Kordia antarctica: one gene and its partner. The protein of the gene in region 1 binds, or shares a complex with, the protein of each later gene. Links are inferred from orthologs where the notes say so. Each region holds a gene or a part of one and is shown on either strand. Other genes may lie near its edges. The genes, in order: tsaB and tsaD.

Region 1 (15,772 bases):
AGATGATGCACAAAATACCATATTCATATATCCTGGATTTGCTAAAAAACCATTTAAAGGTTTCAAAAAAGATAGGCGCATAGAATTCAAAAATGAAGATTTAGAATTACTAAAAGAAAAATTTGGCGATCGCATCGAATTTACAACAGCACGTATTACCAAAGGTATCATTGTAAAATACAAAAGTGAATACGGAAACTACACAGTAAGAGCAGTACATCCAGAACATCAATATTTAGAACAAACTGATATAGAAAAAGGACGTTATATCAATGCAAATGATATAAATACGGACGCTAGAGTTGCCGTCATAGGACGTTTGGTAGAAAAAGATTTATTTGGCAGAGAAAATGCAGTCGGAAAATATTTTACGCTAAACAAAATAGTATACAGAGTTATTGGCGTATTTAGTGATGAAGGTAGCGGCGACAGAGAAGAACGTAACATATATACGCCTGTAAGCACAACGCAACTCATCTACAAAAACACAGATAAAATTGATCAAATCAATTTGTCATATGATATGGCAATTGGTTCAAATGGCGCGCGTAGACTATCTAAAGACATTGAAAAATTATTAAAAAACAAACACAACATTGCACCAAGTGACCAAAATGGAATTTATGTGCAAAGTGTAATTGAAGATTTAGAACAAACCTTACAACTCGCAAACGTATTGCAAATCATTGTAATGTGGATTGGTATCGGAACGTTATTCGCAGGTGTTATTGGAATCAGTAACATTATGGTATACATCGTAAAAGAACGTACCAAAGAATTAGGAATCAGAAAAGCATTAGGAGCCAAACCAAGTTCCGTAATTGGAATGATATTACAAGAAACATTGGTCATTACCTTAATATTTGGATATTTAGGACTGCTCATAGGTAATTTTGTCCTCAATTCCATGGGAGACAAATTGAAAGATTGGTTTATTACGGATCCAAATGTAAGTCAAGGAACCATCATTGCTGCAACGATAATATTGATACTATCAGGACTAATTGCTGGATATATTCCTGCCAGAAGAGCCGCGAAAGTAAAACCAATTGTAGCACTAAGAGATGAATAACAAGGAACAAGCCATAAACAAAGCACACAGATGAAATTTATATTTTCAAGAGATACTTGGCAAGAAATATTCGGATCTATTCGTAAAAACAAACTACGAACAGCCATTACAATTATTGGTGTATTTTGGGGAATTCTACTCTTTATAGGATTACAAGGTGCTGCCAAAGGAATTGAAAACGGTTTTGAAGCAGCTTTTAAAGGAATGGCAACCAACAGTATATTTCTTTGGGGACAACAAACAGGAATTCCTTATGGAGGTTTCAACAGAGACCGAAGCATACGAATAGAATTAAGTGACACTTACAGAATTGCCAACCAAATAGAAGGTGTAAGTTTTGTAGCGCCTAGAAACGCAAAAGGAATTTTTGACGGATCGCCGCCTTTAGTTGTAAACAATCTAAAATCAGGTAATTACAAAGTTTTTGGAGATTATCCTGTACTTGATCTTATATCAAAAAAGAAAATACGGAAAGGACGTTTTCTAAATCAAAAAGACATCGATGAAAAACGCAAAATATGTGTGATTGGTGAGCGTGTTCAAAAAGAATTATTTGAAGAAGATGTAGATCCTGTTGGAAAATATATCAAAATAAGTAACATGTACTTTCAAGTAGTTGGCGTGTATAAAAGAAATAATACGGATTTTTTTGAAGGAGACAACTCTATTTTTATTCCTTTTACCACATTCAAAAAAGTATACAATACAGGAAACAAAATTGGTTGGATGATGATTGCAGGTTATCCCGATGAAGACATTGTTGCGATAGAACAAAAAGCAAAAGCATTACTAAAAAGAAGATACTCAGTACATCCAGATGACGAACGCGCTTTTGGAGCAGCAAACCTTGGAGAAATGTTTGGAAAAATCACAGGATTTGTCACAGGATTAAAATTTACTGCACTAATTGTTGGAATTGCTACCATACTTGCAGGCGTTATTGCTATTGGAAACATTTTACTAATTACAGTAAAAGAACGTACCAAAGAAATAGGAATCAGAAGAGCATTAGGCGCAACGCCAGCAGAAATAAGAGGACAAATTATTTTAGAATCAGTTTTCTTAACATTGGTAGCTGGAATTTTAGGAATGACGGTTGGCGGATTATTACTATCTAAGTTGAATGATATAGCACAAGGTTTGGACGATTTCCCATTTATCAATCCAACAGTAAGTTTAGAATACATAGGAATGGCAATAGCGCTTATGGTCGTATTAGGAACGTTAATAGGGCTTATACCAGCGCAAAGAGCCGTAAGTGTGAGACCAATAGAAGCATTAAGAGAAGAATAACATCAATCAATCAATAACATAATTTAAGAACTAAAAAAATGAAAAAAGTTTTATTAATCCTATTGCTAATCGTATTTATCTTAGGAGCATTTGGAGCTGCAACATACTTTATCAATTCTAACAAGAAAAGTATTGAAACGTTTGAAACGGTTACGCCTTTTAAGTCAGCAATCGTTAGGAAAGTAGTTGCTGCAGGAACTGTAATTCCTGAAGATGAAGTAGAAATCAAGCCTCAAATTTCTGGAATTATCGAAAAAATATTTGTAAAAGAAGGCGACAAAATCAAAACAGGAGATTTAATTGCTCAAATTAAAGTTGTTCCTAACGAACAATCATTAAACAGTGCAAGAAACAGAATCAAAAGTTCGCAAATTGTGTTAGATAATGCAAGAGTCGCATTCAACAGAAACAAAACACTTTTTGACAAAGGAATCATTTCAAGTCAAGAATTTGAAAGAGCTGAGTTGTCATACAGTCAGGCGCAACAAGAAATTCGCAACGCACAAAGTGACTTGCAAATAATCAAAAAAGGATCTGTTGGAGGTTCTTCTGCTAATACAAACATTAGAGCAACGGTTTCAGGAACCATTTTAGTAATTCCTGTAAAAGAAGGAGATCAAGTAATTGAAAGTAACACGTTCAACGCAGGAACAAGTATTGCAACAATTGCAGATTTAGGAAAAATGATTTTCGAAGGAAAAGTTGATGAAGCAGAAGTTGGGAAGCTAAAGCCAAGCTCTGAATTAAAAGTAAGTTTAGGAGCTATAGAAAATAAGGAATTTGACGCAAAACTTACATTTGTTGCGCCAAGAGGTATAGAAGAAAGCGGCGCAGTACAATTCAAAATAAAAGCAGACGTTTCTTTAGATGATAATTATTTTATTAGAGCTGGATATAGTGCAAATGCTTCTATTGAATTAGATAAAAAAGAAGATATTCTAGTGATCGATGAAGCATTGTTACGATTTGATTCAAAAAACGAAGACAAGCCATATGTGGAAATAGAAGTAGGAGACCAAAAATTTAAAAAGAGATTCATTGAATTGGGAATCTCTGATGGAATAAATATTGAAATTCTTTCTGGTCTAACATTAGAAGACAAAATCAAAGTCTGGAACATAAAAGCTCCGAAGAAAGATGATAAAGAAGATCCAGATAGTGAAAACAAAGACGGAGAAAATGAAGACGAAATAAATGACTAATACCCAATACCTAATATTATAACTAGTACACATGAAAAAAGTTTTTATATACATATTGCTCATCACAGTAACAATTACTTCTGTACATGCTCAAAAAAATTGGACATTAAAAGAATGTGTTGAATATGCATTGGAAAATAACATTTCCATCAAACAATCAGCCTTAGACCGACAAAATACAGAGTTAGACAAAAGTGATGCAATTGGGAACTTCTTGCCAACTGTCAACGTTTCTGCATCGCATTCTTGGAATATTGGTTTGAACCCAAACCCAGTAACAGGACAAAACATAACCGCAACAACACAAAGTTCTAGTGGTGGATTAAATGTTGGAATTGACATCTATAGAGGATTGCAAAATCAAAACAGATTGCATCGAGCAAACCTAGCACTTTTAGCCAATCAATATCAATTAGATGATATTAAAGACAATACTTCATTGCAAGTAGTGCAACGATTTTTACAAATACTATTCAACAAAGAATCGTTAAAAGTATTACAAACGCAATATCAAGTAACATTAGGAGAACTAAAGCGCACAAACGAATTGGTAAAAGAAGGTGTTGTGCCACGTGGAGACGCATTGGAAATTGAAGCAAACGCAGCAACGCAAGAACAACAAATTGTAAATGCTGAAAATGCATTGCGTTTCTCAAAAATATCATTAGCACAACTATTATTGATCAATGATTACGAAAACTTTGCTATTGCAGAAGGTAATTACATGATTCCGTCTACGACAATCATGAACAACACGCCAAAGCAAATCTTTGAAAAATCGTTAGAAGTACGAAACAATGTAAAAATATCAGAATCAAACATTGAATTGGCTGAATATGATTTAAAAATTGCAAAAGGTGCAAGATTGCCGAGTCTTTCAGGATTCTACGGATTCAACACAAGATACTTTGATACAGAATTAGGAAGTACACCACCATTTTTTGATCAAATATCAGACAACAAAGGACATTCTTTCGGAGTTCAACTAAACATTCCAATCTTAAACGGATTCAGCGCACGAAATAATATACGTAGAAATGTCATCAACATTGAAAGAGCGAAGTACAATCTTGATCAAGTAAAAATTGACTTAGAAGCTACGGTAAATCAAGCGTATAACGATACAAAAGGTTCGCTAAAAGCATACGAAGCTGCTGAAAAAACATTAATATCACGAACAGAAGCACACAAATACTCAGTAGAACGTTTCAATGAAGGAATGATGAATTCGTTTGATTTCAGTCAGTCAAAACAACGTTTAGAAAGTGCTGAATCAGATGTGGTACGTACTAAGTTTGATTACATCTTCAAACTAAAAATACTAGAATTCTACTTTGGACTTCCATTAACGGATTTAAAATAATACTCATACAAAACACGCAAAAAGCATCAATTCTTTCAAAAAGGTTGATGCTTTTTTGTGTTTAATGAAACTCACTGTTGAAAAGCCTGAAAAGTGGCATTCAATAGTGTAAGTTGAATTAACTCTGTTGAAGAGCTGAGTCTCGTTGAATAATTTAACGTCAGTTCAATATAATAAGAATTGGTTTTTTATGCAATCCGTTCTTTTTCCGAAGTGTAGCAGGCATTTTTCGTTAAGAATTTTTGAAGCCTTGGAGAAAATTTATTTAAAATAACGCAATGATTCTTTGTAAAACTTATATCGAACTCACGTTAATTTAGGTTCAAAAGGATATTTTTCGATTCAGAGTTTGTCCCAGGTTGTAATACCTTTTACATTTGTCAAACAAATAAAAATCAAATGGCATTACGATTATACATAGAAACGGCAACCACAAATTGTTCTGTTTGTTTAGCAAATGATGAGGAAGTTTTATATTTCAAGGAAGAAAATGATAAAAACTATTCGCATTCTGAAAAGTTACACGTATTCATCAAAGAAGCGTATACAACTGCGGGAATTCAGCCAAATGACGTAACAGCTATTGTTGTTGGAAAAGGTCCAGGATCGTACACCGGATTGCGGATTGGTGTCTCTACGGCAAAAGGATTATGTTTTGCTTCCGATAAAGAACTCATTGCTATGGAAAGTCTAGAAATTTTGGCACGTTCCATCAACATTAAAAATGGTGTTATTCTTTCATTACTGGATGCTCGCCGTATGGAAGTCTATTCGGCAGTATACAATTCAAACTATGAACAAATTAGGGGAACAAAGACCGAAATCATTACGGAAGAATCGTTTTCAGACTATTTAGCGAAAGGAAAAGTTCATTTCATTGGTAACGGAGCAGCGAAGTGCAAAGATGTCATTACGCATGAAAACGCAGTCTTTTATGATGAAATTTACTTTCCATCAGCCAAACACATGATTCCAATTGGAATAAAAAAACACAAAAATAACGAAACTGAAGATGTTGCTTATTTTGAACCATATTATCTAAAAGATTTTATGGTCACGAAAGCAAAAAAGAAATAACACGAAATATACTTTTGAAACAGGATATTTTTTCAATTTGCTCTAACAATCTAACAATCTAACAATCTAACAATCTAACAATCTAACAATCTAACAATCTAACAATCTAGACAAAAAATCGATTCATCAACAAGACGGCAAGTGCTAAAAATGCTGGCGTTCCTTGCACAATTAAAATTCGATTACTCTTTGTAGAATACGCGCCGTAAAGTGCCGCGACGCAAACGCAAATGATGAAAAATAGACTTACAGAAACATCTTCTGTGTATAATGACCAAAACAATCCTGCGGCTAAAAATCCGTTATATAATCCTTGATTGGCGGCTAACGTTTTCGTTTCTTCAGCAAAATCTTTAGACTTTAAACCGAAAGTTTTCATGCCTTTTGGTGACGTCCATAAAAACATTTCTAAATATAAAATGTATACGTGTTCTATCGCGACAAGCGCAATAAGAATAGTTTGTAAAATTTTCATACGTTGAAGATATGGAAAATCTATGAACATAAAAAAAGCGTTATCAATAATTGACAACGCTTTTTATATATGATAGGCAAACTTCGTTTACTTTACTTCAAAAGTAAGTTTCAAGTTTACGCGGAATTCTACAACTGCATCACCATTCACAATAGCACTTTGTTCTTGTACATATACCGATTTGATATTTTTCACAGACTTAGATGCTTGTTTTACTGCTTTTGCTGTTGCGTCTTCCCAACTTTTCTTTGAGTTTGAAAGGACTTCTATTACTTTTAATACTGCCATGATATTGGGTGTTTAAAGGTTAAAATAATAATTAGAGTTTCAAATTACGGTAATTCTTTCAATTATGAAAACTTGTGCTTACCCATTTATGGCAACAACTTCGTTTACGTGTCCTTTCAATAAACTTTTCAAAGTATTTTCAATTCCACTTTTCAATGTCATAGTAGATGATGGACAACCGCTACACGCGCCTTGTAATACTACTTTTACAACTTTAGAAACAGGATCGTAAGAATCAAACATAATATTTCCGCCATCACTTGCTACGGCAGGTTTTATGTATTCATCTAAAATATTCACGATTTCTTTTGAAATATCGTCCAAAGCTTCAAAACTTTCTTCCGATAATTCAATTTTCTCTTTTTGTTCTACAGGAATATCTTCTGAAATAACTTCTTTTCCTTCTTGAATATAATTTCGGATAAACTCGCGAATCTCCATCGTAATATCATTCCATTCCACCATATCGTACTTTGTGATGGAAATATAATTCTTATCAAGAAAAACTTCTTTTATAAACGGGAAATGAAATAATGCTTGTGCTAATGGAGCGTATTTAGTTTCGTCAATACTTTTAAACTCAAGCATGCGATCAATGATTTTCTTATTGGCTACAAACTTCATCACTGTCGGGTTTGGTGTGCTTTCTGCATAAATAGTGACAGGAACTACTTTTTTTGGTGTAGCAGTTTCGCTAATCACTTCTTTTCCTTCATTAATATAGGTTTGAATTTGCTCAGCGACTTCGTCTTGTACATCCGACCACTCAACAATATTATAACGCTCAATGGCGATAAAATTCCCAGAAATAAAGATGGTTTTTACAAATGGAAGATAAAATAATTGTTGTGCCAAAAGAGAATCTTTAGCATCATCAATATTTTTAAATTCGTAACTATTATGTCGTGTCAGAAACGAACTTGCTTCAAACTTTATAATTGCAGGATTGCTTGTTTTTTCTATACTTATAGTAATACCACTCATGGAATTATTTTTTTACAAAAGTAACCATTATCGCTGTATTTTGTAAATGCTACTGTGTAAATTATTCTATTGTTGAGGTGGCTTTTAATTATTTTTATATTTTGTGTTAAAATAATTAAGAAATAATTACGTTTTTAATAAATTGGGCACATAAAATAGCGGCTTATGAAACTCATTCTGTTAAAAAGAGAATCTTGTGGCAAACAATGAGTAATAAATTGAGATAAGAATTAAATACTTATCAAATAATTTATATATTTGACCAAATGTGTAGCATTTTGAAATGTAAAAACGTCTGTTTATAGGAGTATTGCATATAACTAACTGAAACACAACGAATAAAGACCTCGTTACCAAATAATTAAGTTGCATTGAACGTTCAATACAATTCAAAACTGTATTGACTGCTTAGTACACAAAAAGATAAACACTAATGAATTTTAAAAAATACTTAGCTATTGTTGCCATCGCATTTGGAGTGCAAAGTTCTTTTTCACAAGATGGACTTCCTGTTTATGTAGACTATCTTTCTGATAATTTATACTTAATTCATCCTTCAATGGCTGGAGCTTCCTCTTCATCTAAAATTAGATTAACAGCAAGACAACAATGGTTTGACGTAGACGATGCGCCATCTTTACAAACATTGAGTTTCAACACACGTGTTGGAGACAAAGTAGGTTTTGGAGCCATTCTATATAATGATGCAAATGGAAATTTTTCACAACAAGGAGCATATTTAACATTTGCATATCACTTATTACTTTCAAGAAATACAGTTGACTTAAATCAATTATCTTTTGGGATTAGCACAGGATTCACACAAGGAACTTTAGACGAATCAGGTTTCGATATTATCAACAATCCCGATCCAATTATTGGAGGAACACAAGCAAACGCAACGTATTTCAATGTAGATTTTGGAGCGTCATATTACTTTTTAGATTTCTATGCGCATTTAACAATCAAAAATGCACTACCAACAAAAAGAGATTTGTTCTCTCAAGAATTTGAATCAAAAAATCAACGTCGTTATTTAGCTTCCGCTGGATATGTCTTTGGTGGATACGGTAGCGATTGGAAATACGAACCATCTTTTATGTTTCAATACACAGACGAAACGCAAGAATCTTCTATTGATGCAAACATCAAAGTATACAGAAACATGGATTTCGGAAGTGTTTGGGGCGGATTATCATATAGAAGAAGTTTAGATGGAGCTGAATTTGTAAACGGAACACAAGTTGACAATCAAAAATTACAATACGTTACACCATTTATAGGATTGAACTATAACAAATTCATGTTTGCGTATACATATTCGTATCAAGCAAACTCGCTGGTACTTTCTAATGGCGGTTATCATCAAGTTACAGTAGGGTACAATTTTGGAAACAGAAGAGATCCTTACGATTGTAACTGTCCTGGAATTAATCAATAATTCAAAACACACAAAACAACATATAAAAACGGCTTGCAAATTATAGCAAGCCGTTTTATTTTTAATGAAACTCAATTTTAAGAAGTCTAAAAAGACGCACTTAAAATTGTAAATTGAATTAATCCCGCTGAATAGCGTGATCTAAGATTTGTTGTATTAGTATTCGATTAAAAGAGACTGTCTGAAAAGGTTTAAGCAACGTCATTACGAGAAATTTTTCATTTCGAAGTAATCTGTAAGTCAATAACTTAAATTTGACAGATTGCTTCATTGCATTCGCAATGACTGCTTTTCAGACAGCCTCTGATTTCTTTTTTAAAATAATTGCATAATTATATAACGATTTCTGCGAAGTCTAAAATCTAACAGCGCAAGCGATCTAACTTCTAAAAGCGAAGCAATCTAAACTTACCATACATAATTCTTACGCGCCGCTTGCGTTTTAATTGCTTTAATCATGGCACTTTCCAAATCAGTTTTAGAAGCGTTGTTCGTTTTAGAAGCAATATGTAATTTACGTTTTGCATCCAATTCACGAATTTTTGCCTGAATCTCTTTGCGTTCTTTTTGTTGCGTTGCTACATATGCTAAAATTTCTTCTTTCGATTTTCCTTTTAGTTCTGTTGGCAATTCATCTTTCTTTAACTCTTCAACCTTTACAGAATCGTTGGCAATTCCGTCTACCAAATCCCAAGAAGAATTTGTATAAAAACTGGAACTTTTAGAAACTGCTCTATCAACTGCAATTTCTTCATTAATAGAATTTGCATTAAAATCCTGTGTTGATTGATTCATCATTTTATACTGTCCTTGTCTTCCGTATGCAATATACGTTTTGTTCAAACGTGTATTATATTCCATAATTTTCTGATCGTACGGCGTTTTTACATATACAATATTTCTGTTATGCGCAATCGTCATATAATCGCCTTTTCCAATCATAGCGCCATCTTTCCACATACCAGAGATTCCTTGTTCGTAGTTTCCGCAAAAAATAGTATTAATCACAACATCTTTTTCGGTAGCATTTGTAATGGCATCTCTATAACTTACAGTTCCTTGTGTAAACGGTTCGTTTCCTGCAATAAAAAGGAGTTTCAAATCTTTTGGGTTGCTTCCCCAATTCAATTGATCTAGCGAAGTCTGAATCACGTGTCCGCAAAACTCACTTCCGCCACGTGTAGTGAGCGAAAATAATTTCTCAGAGATTTCATCCAAATCGTTACTAAAACCTAACACTTGTCGTATATAGCCTTCTTCAGAGGCTAAATTATCATTTCCGTATTCATACAAAGCAATTTCCAAACTTGGTTTCTCGCCGTCGCATTTTGCGTATGACAATTCATTAATAATTTCCCATAATTGCGCTTTCGCTTGATGAATCAATCCGTCCATACTATTACTCGTGTCTAACAACAACGCAACTTTAATAGTGTGTTGCTTTTTTGTTTCTAAAACTGTAGCTTCTGCAACAATTTCGGTTTCTGTTTCACTCAATAATGCGGTGTCAGCTTTTGAGTTTCCTTTGCAAGCCATTGTTAAAAACAGTGTGCTTACTAAAAATACATGTAGTGTTTTCATCTGTTATTCTTTTTTAGTTTTTAATTCAAATTTGGTTAAAACAGTGGCGGTTATGCTAATCTTTTGAAACGTTAAATCTTCTATTTTTGATAATGAGTTGTTGTCAAAATAGGCATTCGAAGTATTCATGCCTCTTACATTTATTTGCGCATACGAATTTTGGTCAACTTCTTTTATAAACAACGCTTTGCCGATTTCTTGGTCAATTGCTTCGGCATATTCTGTAGCTTTTTGTTTGGCAACAATGAGCGATTTAATCTTTGTTTCTCTACGAATTTTTTCAAGATCAGAATGACTTACTTTTGTAATGTTTACATTCGTAATATTCAATTGATCTAACACTAAATACGTTTTAGAAAGTGTCTTGCCATCATGAACAATCAATTGATATTTCTTTACTTTCTCTACTTCGTTACGTTTTAAAAATCGTTTTGTATAAATTCCCTCAAAGTTTGAAACTGACAATTCTTTATCGGTATCAACACCCAAACTCTTCAAATTTGCAAGTAGCAATTGTTCTTGTTCTTCAATTGTTTTCTTATGATTTTTCTCTGTCAGCGTAATTGCAATATAAATTTCATTAGGAGTTACGAGCGTTTCAGCAGTTCCTGTAATTTCTATATAATTTTGATCAATAAAATTTTTTTCGCTTTGCGCGATCACAAAAAAGTGACAACAAATAATTAAGATTGTACTAATAATATACTTTTTCATACCGTACTATTTATTTGTGTTTAATTCTTTTACGTCAATCTTTCCGTCTGGAGAAATCACATAATATTTATGTTCCGTTTTTATTTCTGTTTTTGGAGCTTGTTTCTGTTCTTTTGGTTTTGGCGAATACACCAATTTAATCTGCATTCCAACTTGAATTACAGGTTCTAAAATTGCAGCATTTAGTACGATGTCGTAATTCTCATATGAAATTGGTTGGTAATAATATGAGGTTTGCTTTTTTGCTTTGGTCACGCCTTTATTCTTCTGTAAAGCTTCTAAAGAAACACTATTGAATGCTTGGTAGTTTTTGTAGAAATCTTTTGGGAAATAACAATACTTATCATCCGCCATAATTGCATTGTAATCTGCTAAATCAAATCCTAAAAGCTTATAATATTCTTTCTTTTCTTTAATCAATTCGACTAAAGAATTTTGCAACTTTTTATACACTTCTCTAATATTTTCAATAAAATAATCAACTTTCACTAAGTTGTAAATTTCGTTAGAAGCACATGCGGCTAAAACCTTTTCAAATTGTTGTGTTTTGGTAAATTGAATGTGAATATTCTGTTGCAACTCAAAACCTTTGGGAACTTCATTATATTTTGTACTAAACAGTTTTTTCTGCACTTCAATTTCATATACTGGCACAAACGAAATCACATCAATAGCAATATCTTCTTTTTTAATTCCGATGGAAAGCAATTGTTTTCGAACATTATCAATTCGTTCATTAACTAAATTATTGGCGTCGTCGGCTGTTTTTCCAATCTGAGAAATATTAAAAATTGCTGTGTACGAAGTTGCTTTAGCGTTGTACAACGCATGTACATCTAATGTAATGTTAGCACTCGGATTCACATTTCGCGCCGGATTAGATGTTGGATTCCCATAACGTTGCGCATTTCCGTAAGCTGTTGACTTTACATTTTGCCTGGAAATTTGTTGATCGTAATTTCCTTTGTGTTGTGCAAAAATAATCTGGGTAATAAATAAGCACAGGATTAAATTTATTTTCTTCATGATGTTTTTAATTTTGCTTAAAAATACCTGCAAAGAAATTCGTAAAAAATAGGGAATGAGTAAACTGCGTTTCTCAATGAGTAAAACGGAAGATTAGCTGAGCAAAGCATAGAAAAATTACAGTAAAAACACCTAAAATGATGGTTTTTGCAAAGGTGACATTTTAGTATATCGCCGAAAGTGCGTAAGTTTATCATTCTTAATGAAAAAGAAAATGACAAAACTGCTATCTCTATTTCTATTCCTATGCTTGGTTTCGTTTCAAGAAAGTGTTGCGCAAAACGATTCTGATGAAGCGAAAAAAATATCCAGAGCTGTTTTTACAGTGCGAGGAGAAATTAGAGGAAAAACCGATAGAACTCCTGTGTCAGATGCCACCATTCGTGTTGTTGGCGGAGAAGTTGTGAAAACAAATGCGTTTGGACGATTTACCATTCGTACGCGAATTGGCGACCAATTAGTCATAGAACATCCGAGTTTTGGACAAGAGTTTCATACCATTTCCGACGGAGAACCTTTGCTTGTATTGGTTGATGGATTTGATGCACAAGATTTAGAAACGAAAAAACAAGAGCGCGTAACCAACTTTAAACGTCATAAAGTTTTATTAGATTCTGCTGTACTATTCAAAAAAAAGGACATTGATAAAAGTATTGAATACATAGAAAAAGCATTAGAAAATTTATACGATAACAACGATCAAAAGCAACTTTCAGATTCCTATACAATTCTCGGCGATATTTATGCGTATTGGAAACAGTACGATTTGGCAATAAGCAATTACAAAATTGCACTAGAAATGTATAGCACAAGTCGCTTATGGATTTCACTCGGAACCACACAATTACTCAATAAAGAATACGAAGAAGCGATTGTTTCTTTTACTACGATTCTACGAAACAACTTATCAAGATATCAGCAAACAACGTCATATGAAAGTTTGGGAGATGCACACAAAGCATTAAAAAAGTACGATAAAGCATTAGAATATTATAACAAAGCATTGGCAATTGCAAAAGAAGATTTAATCACACCAAAAATTACAGATTTAAACTCTAAAATTGCGGATAATTATGCCGCAAAAGGAGATGTGAAAATTGCAAACGGATTGTTTTTAAACTCATTGAATTTAGCTTCTGAAGAAAATGTAAATCGCGCCATTGTTGAACAGAATAGAGTAGCCGACTTTTACAATGCTACAAATTCATATGATAAAGAAATTGAATTGCGGAAGCAAAATTTGGTTGATTTAAAGAAATCTGGCGTTGAGGAAAAAGAAATTTCTGGACTTCTAAAAGATTCTACCACAATTACTTCGCAAAAAATTAATTATAAAATTGGAAATGCCTTCTTACTCCAAGAAAAATATGATGAAGCCATTCCATATTTCGAAAAAAGTATCTCAGAAGCAAACACAAAAGGAGATTTAATTGTAGAAAAAGATGCCACACGAAAAATTTCGGAAACCTACGAATCACTTGGTGCTTTTGAGAAAGCAAAGCAAGCATTTGAAGAATATGTGCAATTGGTCAACGAATTGGTTTTGGTAAAAGAACAGGAAATTTCACAAGCAAGTCGATTCACCAAAAGAATTCAAGAAAATCAAATTCGAATTTTAAGTTTAGAAGCTGATCGTGTGATTGAACGTTCTAGAAACGAAAACTATTTGCGCGAACAAGGATTGATCGAGGAAAGCAATACGCGACAGAAATACACTATTTATTCGTTGATTTTTGGAATGACGTTGTTGGTATTTACCATTTATCTGTTATATCGAAATAGCAAACAGCAAAAGTTGGCAAACAATTTATTAGCACTAAAATCATTGCGAACACAGATGAATCCGCACTTTATTTTCAATGCGTTAAATTCTGTAAATAATTATATTGCAATTAATGATGAACGCAATGCAAATCGGTATTTATCGGAGTTTTCTACGTTGATGCGTTCCGTTTTGGAAAATTCGGATGAAGATTTTATTCCATTATCAAAAGAATTGGAATTGCTTGAATTGTATGTGCGATTGGAACATATGCGTTTTCAAGATAAATTTGAGTATGAAATAAACGTTGACGAAAGCTTGAATGTTTCTGACTTTCAAATTCCGCCAATGTTATTGCAACCGTATATTGAAAACGCTATTTGGCACGGGTTGCGTTATAAAAAAGAAAAAGGATACCTGCGCATTTCCATTTCGGCAAAGACCGATGAAATGCTTGAAATTAGTATTGAAGATGACGGAATTGGCAGAAAACGTTCGATGGAATTAAAGACGAAAAACCAACTGCGTCAAAAATCGAAAGGAATGGGAAATATCAAAAAACGGATTGCCATTTTAAATGATATGTATAAAGATAAAGTGGATGTTTCTATCGCGGATGTTTCCGAAGACGGACACGGAACTAAAGTAATATTAACGCTTAAAAAAGACTAAATGCAACTACAAACTATTATTGTTGAAGACGAAGAAATAAGCAGAGAAATTCTCAAAAAATATCTTGCAAAATACTGTCCAAATGTACATGTTATTGGTGAAGCTTCTAATATTGATGATGCGCTTATTTTGATCCGAAACAACGAGTTGGATTTGGTTTTTTTAGATGTAGAAATGCCTTTTGGAAATGCTTTTGATTTGTTGGAAAAAGTAGGTGATCGTTCATTTGAAACCATTTTTGTCACTGCGTACGATCATTATGCGATTGAAGCATTAAACAGTCATGCGTCGTATTATTTATTAAAACCAATTTCGATTGACGAATTAATCAAAGCCGTAGATCATGTAATTGCTGTAAAAAGTAAAGAAGAACGTTTGGAAGAGAATGTAACGGCTACGAATATTGAAATGATTAATGGCAAAATTACCATTCCGCAACAAGATGGTTTTCAAGTGTTGAATGTTGCCGAAATTATTTATTGCAAAGCAGATGATAATTACACGGAAATCTACATTAACAATTCTAAAATTGTAGTGAGTAAAACCTTGAAACATTTTGAAGATATCTTAGAAAAATATCCTTTTGCACGTGTTCATAAATCGTTCTTAGTAAATGTAAACGAAGTTGTAAAATACAAAAAAGGAAAAGGCGGAAGCGTTGTATTGAGCAATGGAAAAGAAGTGATGGTTTCCTCGACTAAGAAAGCGAATTTGTTGTCGTATTTTAAATAATATGAAATTGTAAATGTTGAATGCTAAATTTTAAATTAAAAAATGATTTACGTCATTACGAACGAAAGTGAAGTAATCTGTTAGTCGAGA
Region 2 (15,873 bases), 2.7 Mb from region 1 along the record:
TAACAACAACCAGATTCCGGAGTACAACAAGCAGCTACATTCGCTTGCAATTCAGAAATTTTCATCTTAGGTTTTCCTACTGGAATTCCGCAATTATCTTTTGCCAAACAATCGGTTTGTTTTGTTGTTAATACAAAGTGATTGTCTTCAAAATCCAAGCCATATTTTCCAATCGTTTCTGCTTGGTATTCTACTTCAACTTCCAAATCTTCAATGTGTAAAATCTTTTCGGAAAGCTCAATAATATTCATTAATTTCTTTGGCTCAATTCTGTGGTCAATATCATCTGCTGACCATAATTGAAAGTTTACTACTTTCTCAGTTCTCACAACGCCGCCACAATCAATAAAGTGTTTTGAAACCTGTCCAACTTCTGTCACATGAAAATGACTTTCTACTTTTTGTGAATTTGGTAAATAAAAATCGAGTTGTTCTAAATTTTCTAAATGACGTTTAACTTCTGATAATTTCATAATTCTATATATAAAAAGATTAGCATTTTTTGTTTTTGGATACCAAAACTGTAATAGTTTCTAAATGTTGTAAAACTTCATTCCATTTTTGCGGATTGATGCAATAGCAAATATTCTTTCCAGATATTTGCCCCTGAATCAATCCAACACGTTTCAATTCTGATAAATGTCTTGAAATCGTAGGTTGTGCGAGTGGAAGTTCCAATACCAAATCATTGCAAATACACGACGGACTATTCGCCAAATATTGCATAATTGACAATCGCGCTGGATGACCAAGCGCTTTTAAAATATCAGCCATTGTATTGATTTCTTCAGAAAACCCTATAGTTTTAGTTATTCCCATATTGCAATATTAGAATATGTTTTTGAATTAGAAACAATTTTTGATGTTAAATTTTTTAAAAAAGAGTGGAAAAGAATATAGAATTTAACTTACAAGATCCCGTTTTGCAACGGGATTAGTTCAACTTACAATTTTCAATGCGTCTTAGATGCTGAATCAAGTTCAGCACGAGCTTTTGAAAATTTAGTTTCACTAAAAAAAGGGAGGCCCTACCATAAACCTCCCTTAAATAAGAGTTGTATAAATAAATATACAACACTAATAAAAATCCATAAAGAATTTTCATTTGCTGTTAGTCTGAATATTGTGTTGTTTTCAGCTCTAAAGAGTACAAAACTTGGAATGATTGCCTACTAAGACAATAAATAATAAGGTTTGCATTCTAAATATGGTCTAGTAAAACTATTAAATACATTAGATAATCGGGCAGGTTTTAAATTCCTTTCTACAAACTCCATATATAATCGTTCAACGCTATGAATTGTAGGTTTTTCGCTACGAAAAAAAATATAAGTTTTAAATATGAGGTTTGTCAAATGAAGATTTTTCCAGAAAATTATGTCATATTAAATACAAAAAGCCATATATCTTATTCAGAATCTACGGCTTTAAGTATCGTTATGTACTAATTACCCAAAAAGGATATATAAATTTAAGTATATACTATTGAGAACTTTTTTCTGAATCTTTCAAAATGGAGTGAATCGTTTAAGTGTATGATTTGTCAGATATAAAGCAGTATTGGAAAGAAGATAATAAAAGAAGAAAATGACAATGAACACAATTCGCTTAACCCTATAAAAGAAGTAAGGGGAACTTTTTTCAAAGTTCCCCTAAGTATAGTGGATTCCCCTAAATCCCTAAAACTGTATTGCATAGTTCAAATGTATGCAGAAGTCTTAACTTTGAGATAAGGTGTCTTGTTATAAAAGCTACGGTAAAACCGTAAAAGTGGTTTTTATGACGTATTTCTTAGACTTTTTTACAATGTATAACTGTTTTTTTTCCAGTAAACACAGTAGTTAAGAACAAAAAATCGGTGCCGCCGTCCGCAATTGTTAATTTTTTCCGAATGGAAGCAACAGATTCAGGAAAGTTACGAGTCGTAATATTTGCTTTGGTTAAATTTAGTTCTTTTTTAATAATTTTCTTAGTATATGGAACTGTTTTTTGCACTTCAAAACATCTTCCAGGAAACGTAATCAGTTCATCTGATGTGTATAAATGTGAATGTTGATGCAATTTTTCAAGTCCAAAAGCTTTTGCTATACTTAAAAATCCGCCAGCTTTTAAAATAGCGGCATTTGGTTCGTACAGATATTTTTTTGGAAGCGAATAATTCGCAGTTGCTTCTTTTTCTTCAGACAAATGAAAGCTAAATGTTTCCGTTTCTTTCTTCTTTATATTTATAGTTTGAATTAAAATAGCTGCTGAAACTACATTTTTATCTAACAACCATAACAATTCTTTTACTTCATTTTGAACCGCAACTACATGAACTTCTTTTACATGTTGCAAAGCGCGCAAACCATTTGTAATATCGAGTAACGGAGACGTTTTAATCAAAATTGTATCTGCATGTTGAAATAAAACGTTTTGATGCGAAACTACATCTGGCAAACAATCTTCTAATAAAAATACCTTTCCTTTTGTGTCATTTCTGCGTGAAGGATCAATATAAATACAATCGTATTTCTGTTTTGAATTTTGCAAATACTGAATTCCATCTTCCGCAATGGTTTTTATATTTGAAACTCCAAGTGCTTTGTGATTATGTGTTACAATTTCAGATAATTCTGATGAAATTTCACAATGTGTTACGTTTTGAAATCGTTTTGAAAATTCATAACAATCTACACCAAAACCGCCTGTTAAATCAATCATAGAAGTTCCTTGCACTAAACCTGCTTTATAAATTGCTGTTTGTTCAGAAGAAGTTTGTTCAATATTTAATTTGTTCGGGAAGTATATACTTTCAGCAGAAAACCAAGTTGGTAATTTCTTTTCACACCTGGCTTTCGCTTGAATTTGCTCAATAATTTCGGCAAACGGAATTCCATTAACGTCTTTATATTTCAACAAAAGTTTCGTTGAATCTTCATGTAAATGATCGTTGATAAATTGCTGAATTTTTGGTGTAAGAAGCGCTAAATTCAAAATTTACAAATCTTTAGTAAGCGATTGTACAATTTTATTTTCGGAAAGAAATTCTTTCAAAATCACTTTAATTGCTGTGTATGAAGGTATCGCGACTACCATTCCAAGAATCCCGAATAAAATTCCCCAAATAATAATGACAAGAAAAATTTCTAGCGGATGCGATTTTACAGAGTTTGAAAATATCATTGGTTGACTCAAAAAATTATCAATCAATTGTCCCGCAACAAAGAACATCATTACGCCAATTGTGTTTGGTAAAATGATGGTGCTAAAATCACTATCTAAATCACTTGTCATACATAAAATCATCATCAAAACTCCACTAAATAAAGGTCCGATATAAGGAATTAGGTTTAATAATGCACATAAAAAGGCAATTACAATAGCATTGTTAATTCCGAAAATAAGCAACGCAATGGTATAAATGATGAATAAAATTAGAATCTGAAATACCAAACCGACAAAGTATCGTGACAATAAATCTTTAATTTTTTCAAACGATCTGCTCATTTTATCTTCACTTTTATTTGATACAAAAACCATGACGCCATCTTCAAGTAACTTGCTGTCTTTCAGTAAGAAGAACGAGATAAATAATACAGATAATAAGCCAATACTAAAGTTTCCTAAACCGCTAATTAGTGAATTGAAAAAGTTTGGAAGAATAGAATAATCAATATTTGAAAGCAGTTTTGAGTCTTTTAATGATTGATCTAAATCGATATTTTTCGTATCTAAAAATTCAGAAATTTGTATGTACAAGGTTTCAATACTTCCTTGTAATTCTTCAATATTCAGTAAGGATAAATTGTGTCCTTGTTTTGCAATAAGCGGAATAAACATAGAAATTAAACCAACAAATAAGCCAATCAATATCACCATTGTAAAAATAGTGGCAAGTGTATTTCTGAACCTTAAACGTCGTTTTAAAAAACGTACAATTGGTCTTCCAATTAAAGAAATAACGGCGGCAATCGCAATGTATGTGATTACTGTTTGTATTTTGTAGAGAAAATATAGGACTAAAAAAACGCCTAAAATAATTCCCAAGGCTTTTAAAATTCCGTTTGCAATTGTGTTTGAAGTCATCTAAATCAATTTGTAGCTAAAATTAAAACAATAAAATTAGTTCGCAACTATATGTTGACGCGTTATTTCGTAGAGTACAATATTTGTGGCTTGTACAACATTCATACTGCTGTTTTGACCGAACATTTCAATATGTGTCACCATATCGGATTCGTGCATAGTTTCAGGATTTATGCCAAATTTTTCATCGCCAACAACCAACGCAATTTTTTCAAACTTTGAAAAATCTAGTTCATGAATCGATTCACTTTTCTCAGTAATTTCTAATGAAATAATTGTGTAACCATCTTTTTTTAGTTTTGAAATTACTTCATGAATATTTGCTGTAACTTCAAAAGGCACAACTTTTTCGGTTGCGCGCGCTGTTTTGGTCATCTTTCTTCCGAAAACAGGAATATTATCTCCACAAAAAAATATCTTTTCTACACCAAAAGCATCACAAATTCGAAACAGCGAACCAATATTTGGCGCATTCGAAACTTGATCGGAAACCAACGTAATCGGAAATGTTCGTTTCTTAAAATTGGTGGTATAATGTGTGAGTTGGGACATAAATAATCTTAAGAATTCGATTTTAAATGTTTGATATAATTTTGAAGCAAACCTTTAATTTGTTCGGCTGCCACAGGGTTTGCAGAATGTACATAAAAATCAAGTTTCGTTAAATCCAAACCAGATTCATATACTAACCATTTTGCGGCTGCATAACCATCTTCAGCAACTTCTCCTTCAGTATTTAATCCTAAATCATTATCAAAACTAATATATTTAGGAAGTCCATTTGCTTCAATATACGCTACAAATTTTTCATACGTACGCACAATCACAAAATCGTAATCAGCAGGATTTCTATATACCATTTCTGGCACACGAATGTCATCTAAAAAAAGGTTGTAACTCATTGTTAATCAATCATTATTTTATTAAAATTACTCGCTCTTCTTTTTTGATCAAACCAAACAAAAAGCGGAATTCCTATAGTTAGTTTTCCAACTATTAAACCCAAATTCCAAGTAAAAACAGTTAATACCAGCGAAGCAAATATAAAAAACAACACAATAGTTGTATTTATTTCTCCATACAATCTGTTGATGTGCTTTTTCGTATGATTTCCACAATATTTGCAACGTTCATTAAAATGATCACTTCCAATTTCTTGTTTCAAATCATATCTATTATCAGAATCAACTTTCATATAATTTATTTTTCCACATGAAGGAGATGTACAATAATAACTAAGTTTCATAAATAATTAGTAAGGAAATTGATTAATTTTTAAACGCATAGTTTACAATATTTGCGCCCATTTGCAAGGCTTTCAGTCGAATTTCATCTGAATCGTTGTGAATTTCTTTATTTTCCCAACCGTCGCCCAAATCGCTTTCAAACGTAAACAACAACACCAATCTATTTTCATGAAACAATCCTAATGCTTGCGGACGCAAACCGTCATGTTCATGAATTTTTGGCAATCCTTTCGGGAATGAATATGGTTGTTTAAAAATTGGATGCGTTGCTGGAATTTCCTTTAATTCTTGATTTGGAAATACTTTTTTCAATTCCTTTCGGATATATTGATTCATTCCATAATTATCATCAATATGTAAAAAACCGCCAGAAGTCAAGTACTTTCGCAGGTTTTCGGCTTCTTCATCTGAGAAAAACACATTTCCGTGTCCTGTCATATGTACAAACGCAAACTGAAACAAATCGACACTGCCAACTTCTACGGTTTGTGGTTTCTTCTTAATCGTTGTATTGATATTTTCATTACAAAACTGAATCAGGTTCGGAATCGCAGTCGGATTCGAATACCAATCGCCGCCACCGCCGTATTTCAAAATTCCAATTTCTTGCGAATGCGTAAGCGAAATGCTCAATAAAAATAAAAGGATCGTAAGCTTCTTCATGTAAAATAGTCTTATATCAAATAGTCTTTAAAATGATTGATGAAAAATTGAATTAAAGTTGCTTTAGATGAAATAGAAAATATAAACATAGCATTAGCTACGGTTCTGTTTTATATTAAAATATAAAGTAAATAGAAACGATTTTAAACAATTATTTTAAAGTTTATTTGGTATTAAATAATGCAAGTTAAACTTTAAGATCATGAAACGAAAATCTAATTAGAATTAAAAGATTGAATGATTGAAAATTAAATGATTAAAAATCTAGCATTCAACATTTATAATTTCAATTCTCATTCATAAAAGCAACCGAATGACACGCTACAATTGCAGCAGTTTCTGTGCGTAAACGTGTTTCTCCTAAAGTAACAGGAATATAGTTATTTGCTAACGCGAGTTCGATTTCTTTCGTAGAAAAATCACCTTCAGGACCAATTAAAATGGTGACATCTTTTCGTGCTTTTAAGACTTGTTTTAACGATTGTTTTTTATCTTCTTCGCAATGTGCGATAAATAATTGATCGTCAGAATGTCTTTTAATGAAGTCTGAAAACGAACTAATAGGTTTCAATTCTGGAAAATAAGTACTTAATGATTGTTTCGTTGCCGATTGAATAATTTTCTCAAAACGTTCCGCTTTAATAATTTTTCGTTCCGAGTGATCACAAATAATTGGCGTAATCGTGTCAATTCCGATTTCAGTTGCTTTTTCTAAAAACCATTCATATCTGTCGTTCATTTTTGTTGGCGCAACTGCCAAATGCAATTTGTAACTTTTCGGTTCTTGAAACTCGTGCGACATAATTTTAACGACACAACTCTTCTGATCAGCAATTGTAATTTTAGCCAAAAAAACAGCTCCTTTTCCATTCGTAATATGTAAAACATCATCTTCTTTCTTTCGCAAAACGCGCACCATATGTTTGCTTTCTTCTTTAGAAAACGTGTAGTGTTTCGTTTCAGATGTTAATTCAGGTGTGTAAAAAAGTTGCATTTTTTGAATGTTAAATTGTAAATTATAAATGCTAAATGCTAAATGCTAAATGTTGAATTTTAAATGTAAATGTATTTTTTTAAGAACAAAGAACAAAGAACAAAGAACAAAGAACAAAGAACAACATTTCGACTGCGCTCAATGTGACAGGATATCATTCAAATTAACGAATAAACAAATCAACAAAAAAAAAGCCAACAAATCTCAATACTATTTATCAGATTTTAATCCTCGAACTCGCCGTTACAGATTCGTCCGCAAAATCTTTTCGTAAATATTTCAAATAACCAACAATCCCAATCATTGCGGCATTATCTGTTGTATATTCAAACTTTGGAATGTGCGCTGTCCAACCATATTTGACTTCGCCATCTTTTAATGCTTTTCGAATTGCTGAATTCGCTGAAACGCCGCCGCCAATAGCAATGGTTTTGATTCCCGTTTGTTTGGAAGCTTTTTTTAATTTATCCAAAATAATATTCACAATCGTATATTGAATTGACGCGCAAATATCCACTAAGTTTTCTTCGATGAACGTTGGATTCTCTTTGGTTTGCCTTTGAATGAAATATAAAATAGCTGTTTTTAATCCTGAAAAGCTAAAATTTAAACCAGGTACTTTCGGTTTTGGAAACGGGAATGCTTTCGGATTTCCTTCGTTTGCCAATTTGTCAATTTCTGGTCCCGCAGGATAGGTGAGTCCTAAAATTTTCCCGCTTTTATCATACGCTTCTCCAACAGCATCATCTAAGGTTTCGCCAATGACTTCCATATCAAAATGATCTTTGACAAGCACAATTTGCGTATGTCCTCCAGAAATGGTCATTCCTAAAAATGGAAACTTCGGAATTGCTTGTCCTTCTTCTTCAATAAAATGCGCTAAAATATGTGCTTGCATGTGATTGACTTCAATTAGCGGAATGCTTAATCCGAGTGCTAACGACTTTGCAAATGAAGTTCCGACAAGTAATGAACCCATTAATCCAGGTCCGCGCGTAAAAGCTATGGCAGTTAACTGTTTTTTATCGATATTTGCGTTAGCCAACGCTTGATGAACAACTGGAACAATATTTTGTTGATGTGCGCGCGAAGCCAATTCGGGAACAACGCCTCCAAATGCTTCATGAATTTTTTGATTTGCAACAACATTTGACAATACTTTTCCGTTTTGTAAAACAGCGGCGGAAGTGTCATCACAAGATGATTCAATAGCTAAAATATATACATCTTTTGTGCTCATAAACTTAAAAAGGCATAAAATTTGGTATAAAGTCACAAAGATATGCTAAACATCGTGTTTTGTATTGTTTTTTTCGTGAATTTGCATAGTCTTAAAAGTAGGTAACTTAAATACTAAACGTCATTAAAAGAGTCTGGAAAATATTGAAGCGTATCGTGTTGGCAATTTTGCTACTCTTCATCTTTTTGGTGATTCTATTCTCTATTCCAGCCGTACAAACAGCCGTTGGAAAAAAAGCAACCAATTGGATCAATGATACTTACAAAACAAATATCAATATTGAACGGATTGGTTTAAAGTGGAATGGCGATATTTCTCTTAAAAATATTTATATTGAAGATTATCTAAAAGATACATTGATTCATGTAAATACATTGGAAACTTCTATTTTAAGTTTCAATAATCTTATAAATAGTAAACTTGAATTTGGAGCTGTTAATGTTGACGGTTTAATCCTGAATATTAATACTGAAAAGGATTCAATTGATACAACGTTGGATGTTTTTATTGCCAAGTTTGATACAGAAACTCCCGATGATACTCCTTCCGATTTTCTATTAAAAACATCTAAAATGCGCTTGAGTAATGGCAAGTTTAGATACAGAGATCAAAATAATGCTACGCCAAATATGCTTGATTTTACGGAGCTTTCAGGAACGGTAAATGATTTTAAAGTTGAAGGTCCAAGTGTTTATGGAGATGTTCGTAAACTTACATTTTTAGATAGTAATGGTTTGCGAGTCAATGAAATGTATGCTAAATTTCAATATACGCTGACGCAAATGCGTTTTGATGATTTGATTGTAAAAACTGATGGTTCCATATTAAATGGATTTGTGGTGTTTGATTATGATCGAGAAGACTTTGCAAACTTTTTAGACAAAGTGAAAATCAACGCAACTTTCACTGATTCTGAACTTGATTTTAGTGAATTGAATTATTTTTACGACGAATTTGGAAACAAAAAAGGAGCGTTCAGTACAGAGTTGACAGGTGTTTTGAACGACTTCACTACGAAAAATTTCCACTTCAGATCGCCAAGTACTTTGATAAAAGGTGACATTCATTATAAAAACTTACTAAATTCCAGCAGACCTTTTTATATGAAAGGTGACTTTGATCGTTTTACTTCAAATTACTATCAAATGTCATCATTGTTGCCAAATATTCTAGGGAAAAATTTGCCTACATCTTTAAACAAATTAGGGCAATTTAACTTGCGCGGTGTTACGGAAATTACGGAAACCACTATCAACGCAGATGTAAAGATTGATACAGAAATTGGAAGTTCAATTTTAGACGTAAAGTTTAAAAATGTAAGTGATAATATCAACGCTTCATATATTGGAGAAATAGTGTTGCAAGATTTTAATATTGGTCGTTATTTAGAAGATGAAACACTCGGAAAAGTTTCGCTTGATGTTTTTGTAGATGGAAAAGGATTTACGGAAGAAAGCCTAAACACGGAAGTTGTAGGGAAAGTGACGAAACTTGGTTACAACAAATACGTTTATAAAGGCTTAAGTGTTTCTGGAGTTTTAAAAGATCAATTATTTGACGGAAATTTATCTTCAAGCGATCCAAATGCGAAATTTAACTTTCAAGGTTTGGCTAATTTTGCAGGAGAAATTAACGAATTCCGCTTTAAAGCTTCTATTGATAAACTTGATTTGTATAAGCTGAATTTTGTCAAAAGAGATAAAACTTCTGTTTTACAAGGAGATGTCGTAATTGATGTGGTTGGAAATACGATTGATAATATGGCAGGCGATATTTTCTTTAAGAAAATTGCATATACCAATCAAAATGAAACGTACTCGTTTGAAAATTTCAATATTAATTCGGAGTTTGATAAAGATATTAGAACGCTCACAGTAGATTCGCCAGACATCATTCGCGGAACTGTGACAGGACGTTTTCATTTTGACGAAGTTATTGACTTAGTGCAAAACTCTGTGGGAAGTATTTACACAAATTACAGACCAATTGAAGTGCTTCCAAATCAGTACTTAACGTTCAATTTTAAAATTTATAATAAAATTGTTGATGTATTTTTGCCAGATGTAGAATTGTCTAAAAACACATCGCTTCGTGGAAGCATTACTGGCGACGAGAATAGATTTAATCTTACATTCAAAACGCCACAAATTATTGCGTACGGAAACACGATTGATAATGTAGAAATACAAATTGATAATAAAAACCCAATTTTTAACACGTATATAGAAATTGCAGATATAGCTACGAAATGGTATGATGCAAAAGAGTTTAGCTTGATTAACACGACGTTAAATGATACTTTATTCTTTAAAACGGAATTTAAAGGCGGAAAAGGTTTTGAAGATAATTACAATTTAAGTTTCTATCATACTATTAATGAAACCAATAAATCCGTTGTCGGAATTAAAAAATCAGATGTTTCTTTTCGTGGATATAAATGGTTTGTGAACGAAAAAAATGATAGAAAAAACAGATTCATCTTTAATAAAACACTCGATTCTATTTTTATTGAAAAAATTGTAATGAGTCATGAAAATGAAGAAATTGACTTAGAAGGGCAATTATTTGGTGAAAACAACAAAAGCATAAAACTACAATTCATTGATGTTGCATTGGAAAAAATAACGCCATCTATTGATAGTATTCGCTTAGGCGGAAAGGTGAATGGAAAGTTAGATGTTAAACAAATTAATGGAGGTTATGTGCCAAAATCGAATTTGAATATTGCGGATTTGATTGTTAATGGTAAAGAACTTGGAAATCTAACTGTTGATATTTCTGGCGATGATCGGTTAGAAAGTTTTGATGTAAATGCAAAATTGGTCAATGAAACTATTGAATCGTTAGTTGCTGTTGGAAACATCAATGTTTCTGGTGAAGTTAACACGATCAATGTTGACACAACGATTGATAAATTTGACATTTCACCATTTAGTGCGCTTGGAGAAGATATCATTACAGACATTAGAGGACTTATTTCGGGAGAAGCAAAAATTACTGGAAATCTCAACAATCCAACAATAAATGGGGAACTCAGTATTTTGGCTGGCGGATTGTACATTCCGTATCTCAATGTAGATTTGGATATGGCAAATAGTTCTATTGTAAAATTATATGACCAGACTTTTGAATTTGCGGATGTGACTATTTTGGACACACAAGATTATACCAAAGGACAACTCAACGGAACTATTACGCACACAGGATTTTCCGATTGGCGATTAGGCTTAAATATAACAACAGATCGTTTATTAGTGTTAAACACAGATGAAAATAACGATGAAGAAACCTTGTATTATGGAACGGGTTATATTAGTGGAGAAGCTACAATTGAAGGACCAACAGATGCATTAACCATTAAAGTTTCTGGAGATACTGAGAAAGGAACTTCGCTCAAAATACCAATAAGTGATGTGGCTTCTATCGGAGATGCATCTTTTATAAAATTTGTCAATAAAAAAGATTTCTACAACCCAGAAGTACAAGAAGATCAAGTGTTAGAAGACTTCAAAGGATTAGAATTAGAATTTGATATTGGTATTACACCAGATGCTGAAGTAGAAATTGTAGTGGACAAAAAAGCAGGAAGTACTATAAAAGGAAGTGGTTTTGGAAGTTTACTTATACAAATTAATACCAATGGTAAATTCAACATGTGGGGCGATTTTATTACTCAAAAAGGAGAATATAATTTTAAGTATGGAGGCGTTATAAATAAAAAATTCATCGTAAAACCTGAAGGAACTATTACTTGGGAAGGCGATCCGTTACGTGCGCAATTAAATTTAGAAGCTGTGTACAACCTAAACGCGAATCCTGACGTATTGTTAGAAACGCCAACGTATAACAGAAAAGTGCCTACGGAAGTAAGCATCCAAATTACGGGAAGTTTAGATCAAATAGAACCAAAATTTAACATCAACTTTCCAAATGCAAAAGGAGTTGCGAAATCGGAATTAGATTATTTATTAGATGACCAAGACAAACGTAGATTGCAAGCACTTTCGCTATTATCACAAGGACGTTTTGTAAATCAAGTAAACATCAATCAAAGCGCAATTACTGGAAACTTAATTGAAACGGCAACAGGAATTATAAATGACGCACTTACAGGCGATGGAAACGGAATTTTGAATGTTGGTTTAAATTACAGTCAGGCAGATCGTTACAATCAATTAAACCCAGATGCGGCAGATCAGTTAGGATTTACGGTTTCGAGTCAAATTAGTGAAAGAATAACTTTTAATGGTAAAATTGGTGTTCCTGTTGGCGGCGTTGCACAAACGGCAATTGTTGGTGATGCGGAAATAGAAATTTCTTTAAATGAAGATCGAACACTGACAGCGAAAATCTTCAACAAACAAAACCAAATTCAGTACGTTGGTGAAATTCAAGGATTCACACAAGGAATTGGATTGTCGTATCAAGTTGATTTCAATACGTTAAAAGAATTGGTAGATAAAGTCTTCAAAGGAAAAAAGAAGATGGCGGAGGAAAAGCAGAAAAAAGATGCCGAAGAAGAAAAAGCCAAAGCAGGTAATGGAGTTGTAAATTTTACGGCAAAGGAAACTCCTAAAAAAGAAAAATCTACAAAAGAAGAAAATAAAACGGATAAAAAAGGCAAAGAAGACGATAGTAATAAAGACAAAAAGGATGAATAATTTTTGACTAGTTTCTAGTGATTAATTAGTTGCTCTTTATTTGTATCTTCAATAAAAATATACTTTCCAAATTTCATTAAAAACAGTCAAAATCTTCTTGTTTTCAAAATGAAAAATCATTAAAATAACGTCAGTTATATAAAATTCCAATGTATTTTTTGTCTTTTCCGCAGTATAGCAGGGATTTTTCGTTAAGAATTTTCGAATCCTTGGAGAAAATTTAGAAAAATTCATGCGGTTTTAGTTTTTTTCAAAAAGAAAAACTAAAAATACCTCTGGAAAAGCGCACTTTCTTTTGTTTCTTTTCTTTGTGCGAGCAAAGAAAACGAAAATCAAATACTTAAGCACTTATTTTTAAATATGTTCAAAGCTTTATTTGAGTAAAATTATGTCAAACTCACGTTAAAATAATAGCAAAATTTCAATCTAAATCATTAAAAATCTGAGAACTTATTAACGAAAACGTTTGAAATTTTAAAACAATGTAAAATTAGAGTCAAGCGTACTATAAAATCAAAATAAGTTTCCTAGCTTTACTTTTCAAATTAAAAATTGCATGCAACAAAACATCAAAAAAATAGGCGTTATGACCTCTGGAGGCGATGCTCCAGGAATGAATGCTGCGATTAGAGCTGTCGCAAGAGCTTGCTCATATTACAACATAAAATGTGTTGGTTATTACAGAGGTTATCAAGGAATGATTGAAGGTGATAGTGTAGAACTTACCGCTCGTAATGTAAAAAATATAATCAGCAAAGGCGGAACGATTTTAAAATCGGCACGTTCTATCGAATTCAAAACAAAAGAAGGACGAAAAAAAGCATATGAAAATCTAAAAGAAGAAGGCGTAGATGCCATGATTCTTATTGGTGGTGACGGAACATTTACTGGTGGAATGATTTTTAGTAAAGAATACGACATTTCTGTTATTGGAGTTCCTGGAACGATAGACAATGATATTTTTGGAACAAAATTTACCATTGGTTACGATACTGCATTAAATACAGTTGTAGAAGCAATTGATAAAATTCGTGATACGGCAAGTTCACACAACCGACTTTTCTTTGTAGAAGTTATGGGACGCGATGCAGGATTTATTGCGCTAAACGCAGGAGTTGGAGCAGGAGCAGAAGAAATTCTAATTCCTGAAGAAGACTTAGGATTAGACAGATTGTTAGAATCATTACAGAGAAGTCGCAGAAGCGGAAAATCATCAAGTATTGTCGTTGTTTCTGAAGGAGACAAAATTGGTAAAAATGTCTTTGAATTGGCAGAATATGTTACCGAAAACTTACCTGACTATGAAGCACGCGTTTCTGTTTTAGGACATATGCAACGTGGCGGAAAACCAACCTGTTTTGATCGTGTATTGGCAAGTAGACTTGGCGTAAAAGCTGTAGAATTGATTTTGGACGGACAAACCAATGTAATGGTTGGTGTAGCTGACAACAAATTATTAGTCACGAGTATAGAAAAAGCAGTCAAAGGAAAACATACCATCAACAAAGAATTATTGAGAATTTCAGATATATTATCTGTATAAATATAAATTAAGAACGAAAAGATTAAACACAAATAAAATGACGAAATTAGGAATTAATGGATTTGGAAGAATCGGAAGAATAGTATTTAGAGCAACCGTAAAACGTGCTAATGTAGAGGTAGTTGCTATTAATGACTTATTAGATGTAGATCACTTAGCTTACTTATTAGAATTCGATTCTGTTCATGGAAGATTTGATGGAACGATTGAAGTAAAAGATGGAAATCTTGTAGTTGATGGAAAAACAATTCGTGTGACTGCGGAAAGAGATCCAAAAAACTTAAAATGGGATGCTGCCGGAGTTGATGTAGTAGCTGAATGTACTGGGATTTTCACAACCTTAGAAACTGCTGATTACCACATTCAAGCCGGAGCAAAAAAAGTAGTTATTTCTGCACCTTCTAAAGATGCACCAATGTTTGTAATGGGCGTAAATCATAAAGATGCAAAAGCAACTGACAATGTAGTTTCAAATGCTTCTTGTACAACAAACTGTTTGGCTCCAATTGCGAAAGTATTAGATGATAATTTCGGAATTGATGAAGCGTTAATGACAACAATACACGCAGCAACTTCTACGCAACATACTGTAGATTCTCCATCAAAAAAGAATTACAGATTAGGTCGTTCGGCAATGAATAACATCATTCCAACTTCAACTGGAGCTGCAAAAGCTGTTGGAAAAGTAATTCCAAAACTAGACGGAAAAATTACAGGAATGGCGTTTCGTGTGCCAACAGTTGATGTTTCTGTGGTAGATTTAACAGTTAGATTGGAAAAAGAAACTTCGTACGAAGAAATCAAAAAAGTATTCAAAGCAGCATCGGAAGGTGAATTGAAAGGAATTCTTGGATATACAGAAGATGCAGTTGTTTCTCAAGATTTTGTAAGTGATGATCGCACAAGTATTTTTGATGCTGGCGCAGGAATCGAATTGAGTCCAAAATTCTATAAAATCATTTCTTGGTATGATAATGAATTTGGATATTCAAACAAATTAGTAGACTTAGCGGTATACGTTCACGGTTTATAATATTATACAAACACAGTGCATGGAACTAAGTTGAAATGTACTGTGTTTATTGATTTTTTTTTATAACATTCCCGATTAATCGGGAATTTACTTTTATATTCATTACATGATTTTAGTAGTAGATAGTGGTTCCACAAAATGCGATTGGATTGCAGTGGACAAAGATGGGAATCAATTATTAGACAAACTTCGTACAAAAGGATTAAATCCTGCGATATTGACGGAGAAGAAGCTGACAAAAACCATCAAAAAAAGCAAAGAACTTTCAGCAAATCGTCATATAGTAACACACATTTTTTTTTATGGCGCTGGTTGCGGAACGGAAAATCCACGATTGCTATTAAAAGGTGTTTTGGAAGAGTTTTTCCCAAATGCGCACGTTGAGGTCAATGAAGATACGTTGGCGGCTGTCTATGCTACCATA

Evidence for each region.
Region 2: the proteins of tsaB (region 1) and tsaD are in contact, whole or in part, in a solved structure (PDB 4WQ4), measured with the Escherichia coli proteins. The link is inferred for Kordia antarctica from one-to-one orthologs.

What each region holds. Positions count from the first base shown.
Region 1 is NZ_CP019288.1:4,167,538-4,183,309, forward strand. The notes cover bases 4,304-7,168. They hold tsaB (tRNA (adenosine(37)-N6)-threonylcarbamoyltransferase complex dimerization subunit type 1 TsaB), read left to right. Parts: upstream 4,304-5,329; coding sequence 5,330-6,007; downstream 6,008-7,168. Other genes in these bases: IMCC3317_RS17380 (TolC family protein), read left to right, coding at 4,304-4,930; IMCC3317_RS17390 (DUF1304 domain-containing protein), read right to left, coding at 6,114-6,482; IMCC3317_RS17395 (dodecin family protein), read right to left, coding at 6,570-6,770; IMCC3317_RS17400 (NifU family protein), read right to left, coding at 6,849-7,168. In the rest of the region: IMCC3317_RS17365 (ABC transporter permease), read left to right, coding at 1-1,072; IMCC3317_RS17370 (ABC transporter permease), read left to right, coding at 1,103-2,365; IMCC3317_RS17375 (efflux RND transporter periplasmic adaptor subunit), read left to right, coding at 2,404-3,567; more of IMCC3317_RS17380, read left to right, coding at 3,599-4,303; more of IMCC3317_RS17400, read right to left, coding at 7,169-7,754; IMCC3317_RS17405 (PorP/SprF family type IX secretion system membrane protein), read left to right, coding at 8,188-9,195; IMCC3317_RS17410 (VWA domain-containing protein), read right to left, coding at 9,604-10,776; IMCC3317_RS17415 (SIMPL domain-containing protein), read right to left, coding at 10,780-11,490; IMCC3317_RS17420 (SIMPL domain-containing protein), read right to left, coding at 11,497-12,516; IMCC3317_RS17425 (tetratricopeptide repeat protein), read left to right, coding at 12,731-14,950; IMCC3317_RS17430 (LytR/AlgR family response regulator transcription factor), read left to right, coding at 14,951-15,682. UniProt on the Escherichia coli protein: Required for the formation of a threonylcarbamoyl group on adenosine at position 37 (t(6)A37) in tRNAs that read codons beginning with adenine.
Region 2 is NZ_CP019288.1:1,469,012-1,484,884, reverse strand. Bases 6,202-9,167 are described here. They hold tsaD (tRNA (adenosine(37)-N6)-threonylcarbamoyltransferase complex transferase subunit TsaD), read right to left. Parts: upstream 8,213-9,167; coding sequence 7,190-8,212; downstream 6,202-7,189. Other genes in these bases: IMCC3317_RS05970 (translocation/assembly module TamB domain-containing protein), read left to right, coding at 8,356-9,167; IMCC3317_RS05980 (16S rRNA (uracil(1498)-N(3))-methyltransferase), read right to left, coding at 6,265-6,972. Also shown: IMCC3317_RS06020 (DUF6428 family protein), read right to left, coding at 1-473; IMCC3317_RS06015 (ArsR/SmtB family transcription factor), read right to left, coding at 493-819; IMCC3317_RS06010 (class I SAM-dependent methyltransferase), read right to left, coding at 1,792-2,976; IMCC3317_RS06005 (AI-2E family transporter), read right to left, coding at 2,980-4,068; IMCC3317_RS06000 (TrmH family RNA methyltransferase), read right to left, coding at 4,105-4,620; IMCC3317_RS05995 (cyclic-phosphate processing receiver domain-containing protein), read right to left, coding at 4,629-4,970; IMCC3317_RS05990 (hypothetical protein), read right to left, coding at 4,973-5,263; IMCC3317_RS05985 (DUF4159 domain-containing protein), read right to left, coding at 5,337-5,978; more of IMCC3317_RS05970, read left to right, coding at 9,168-12,873; pfkA (6-phosphofructokinase), read left to right, coding at 13,430-14,416; gap (type I glyceraldehyde-3-phosphate dehydrogenase), read left to right, coding at 14,454-15,449; IMCC3317_RS05955 (N-acetylglucosamine kinase), read left to right, coding at 15,556-15,873.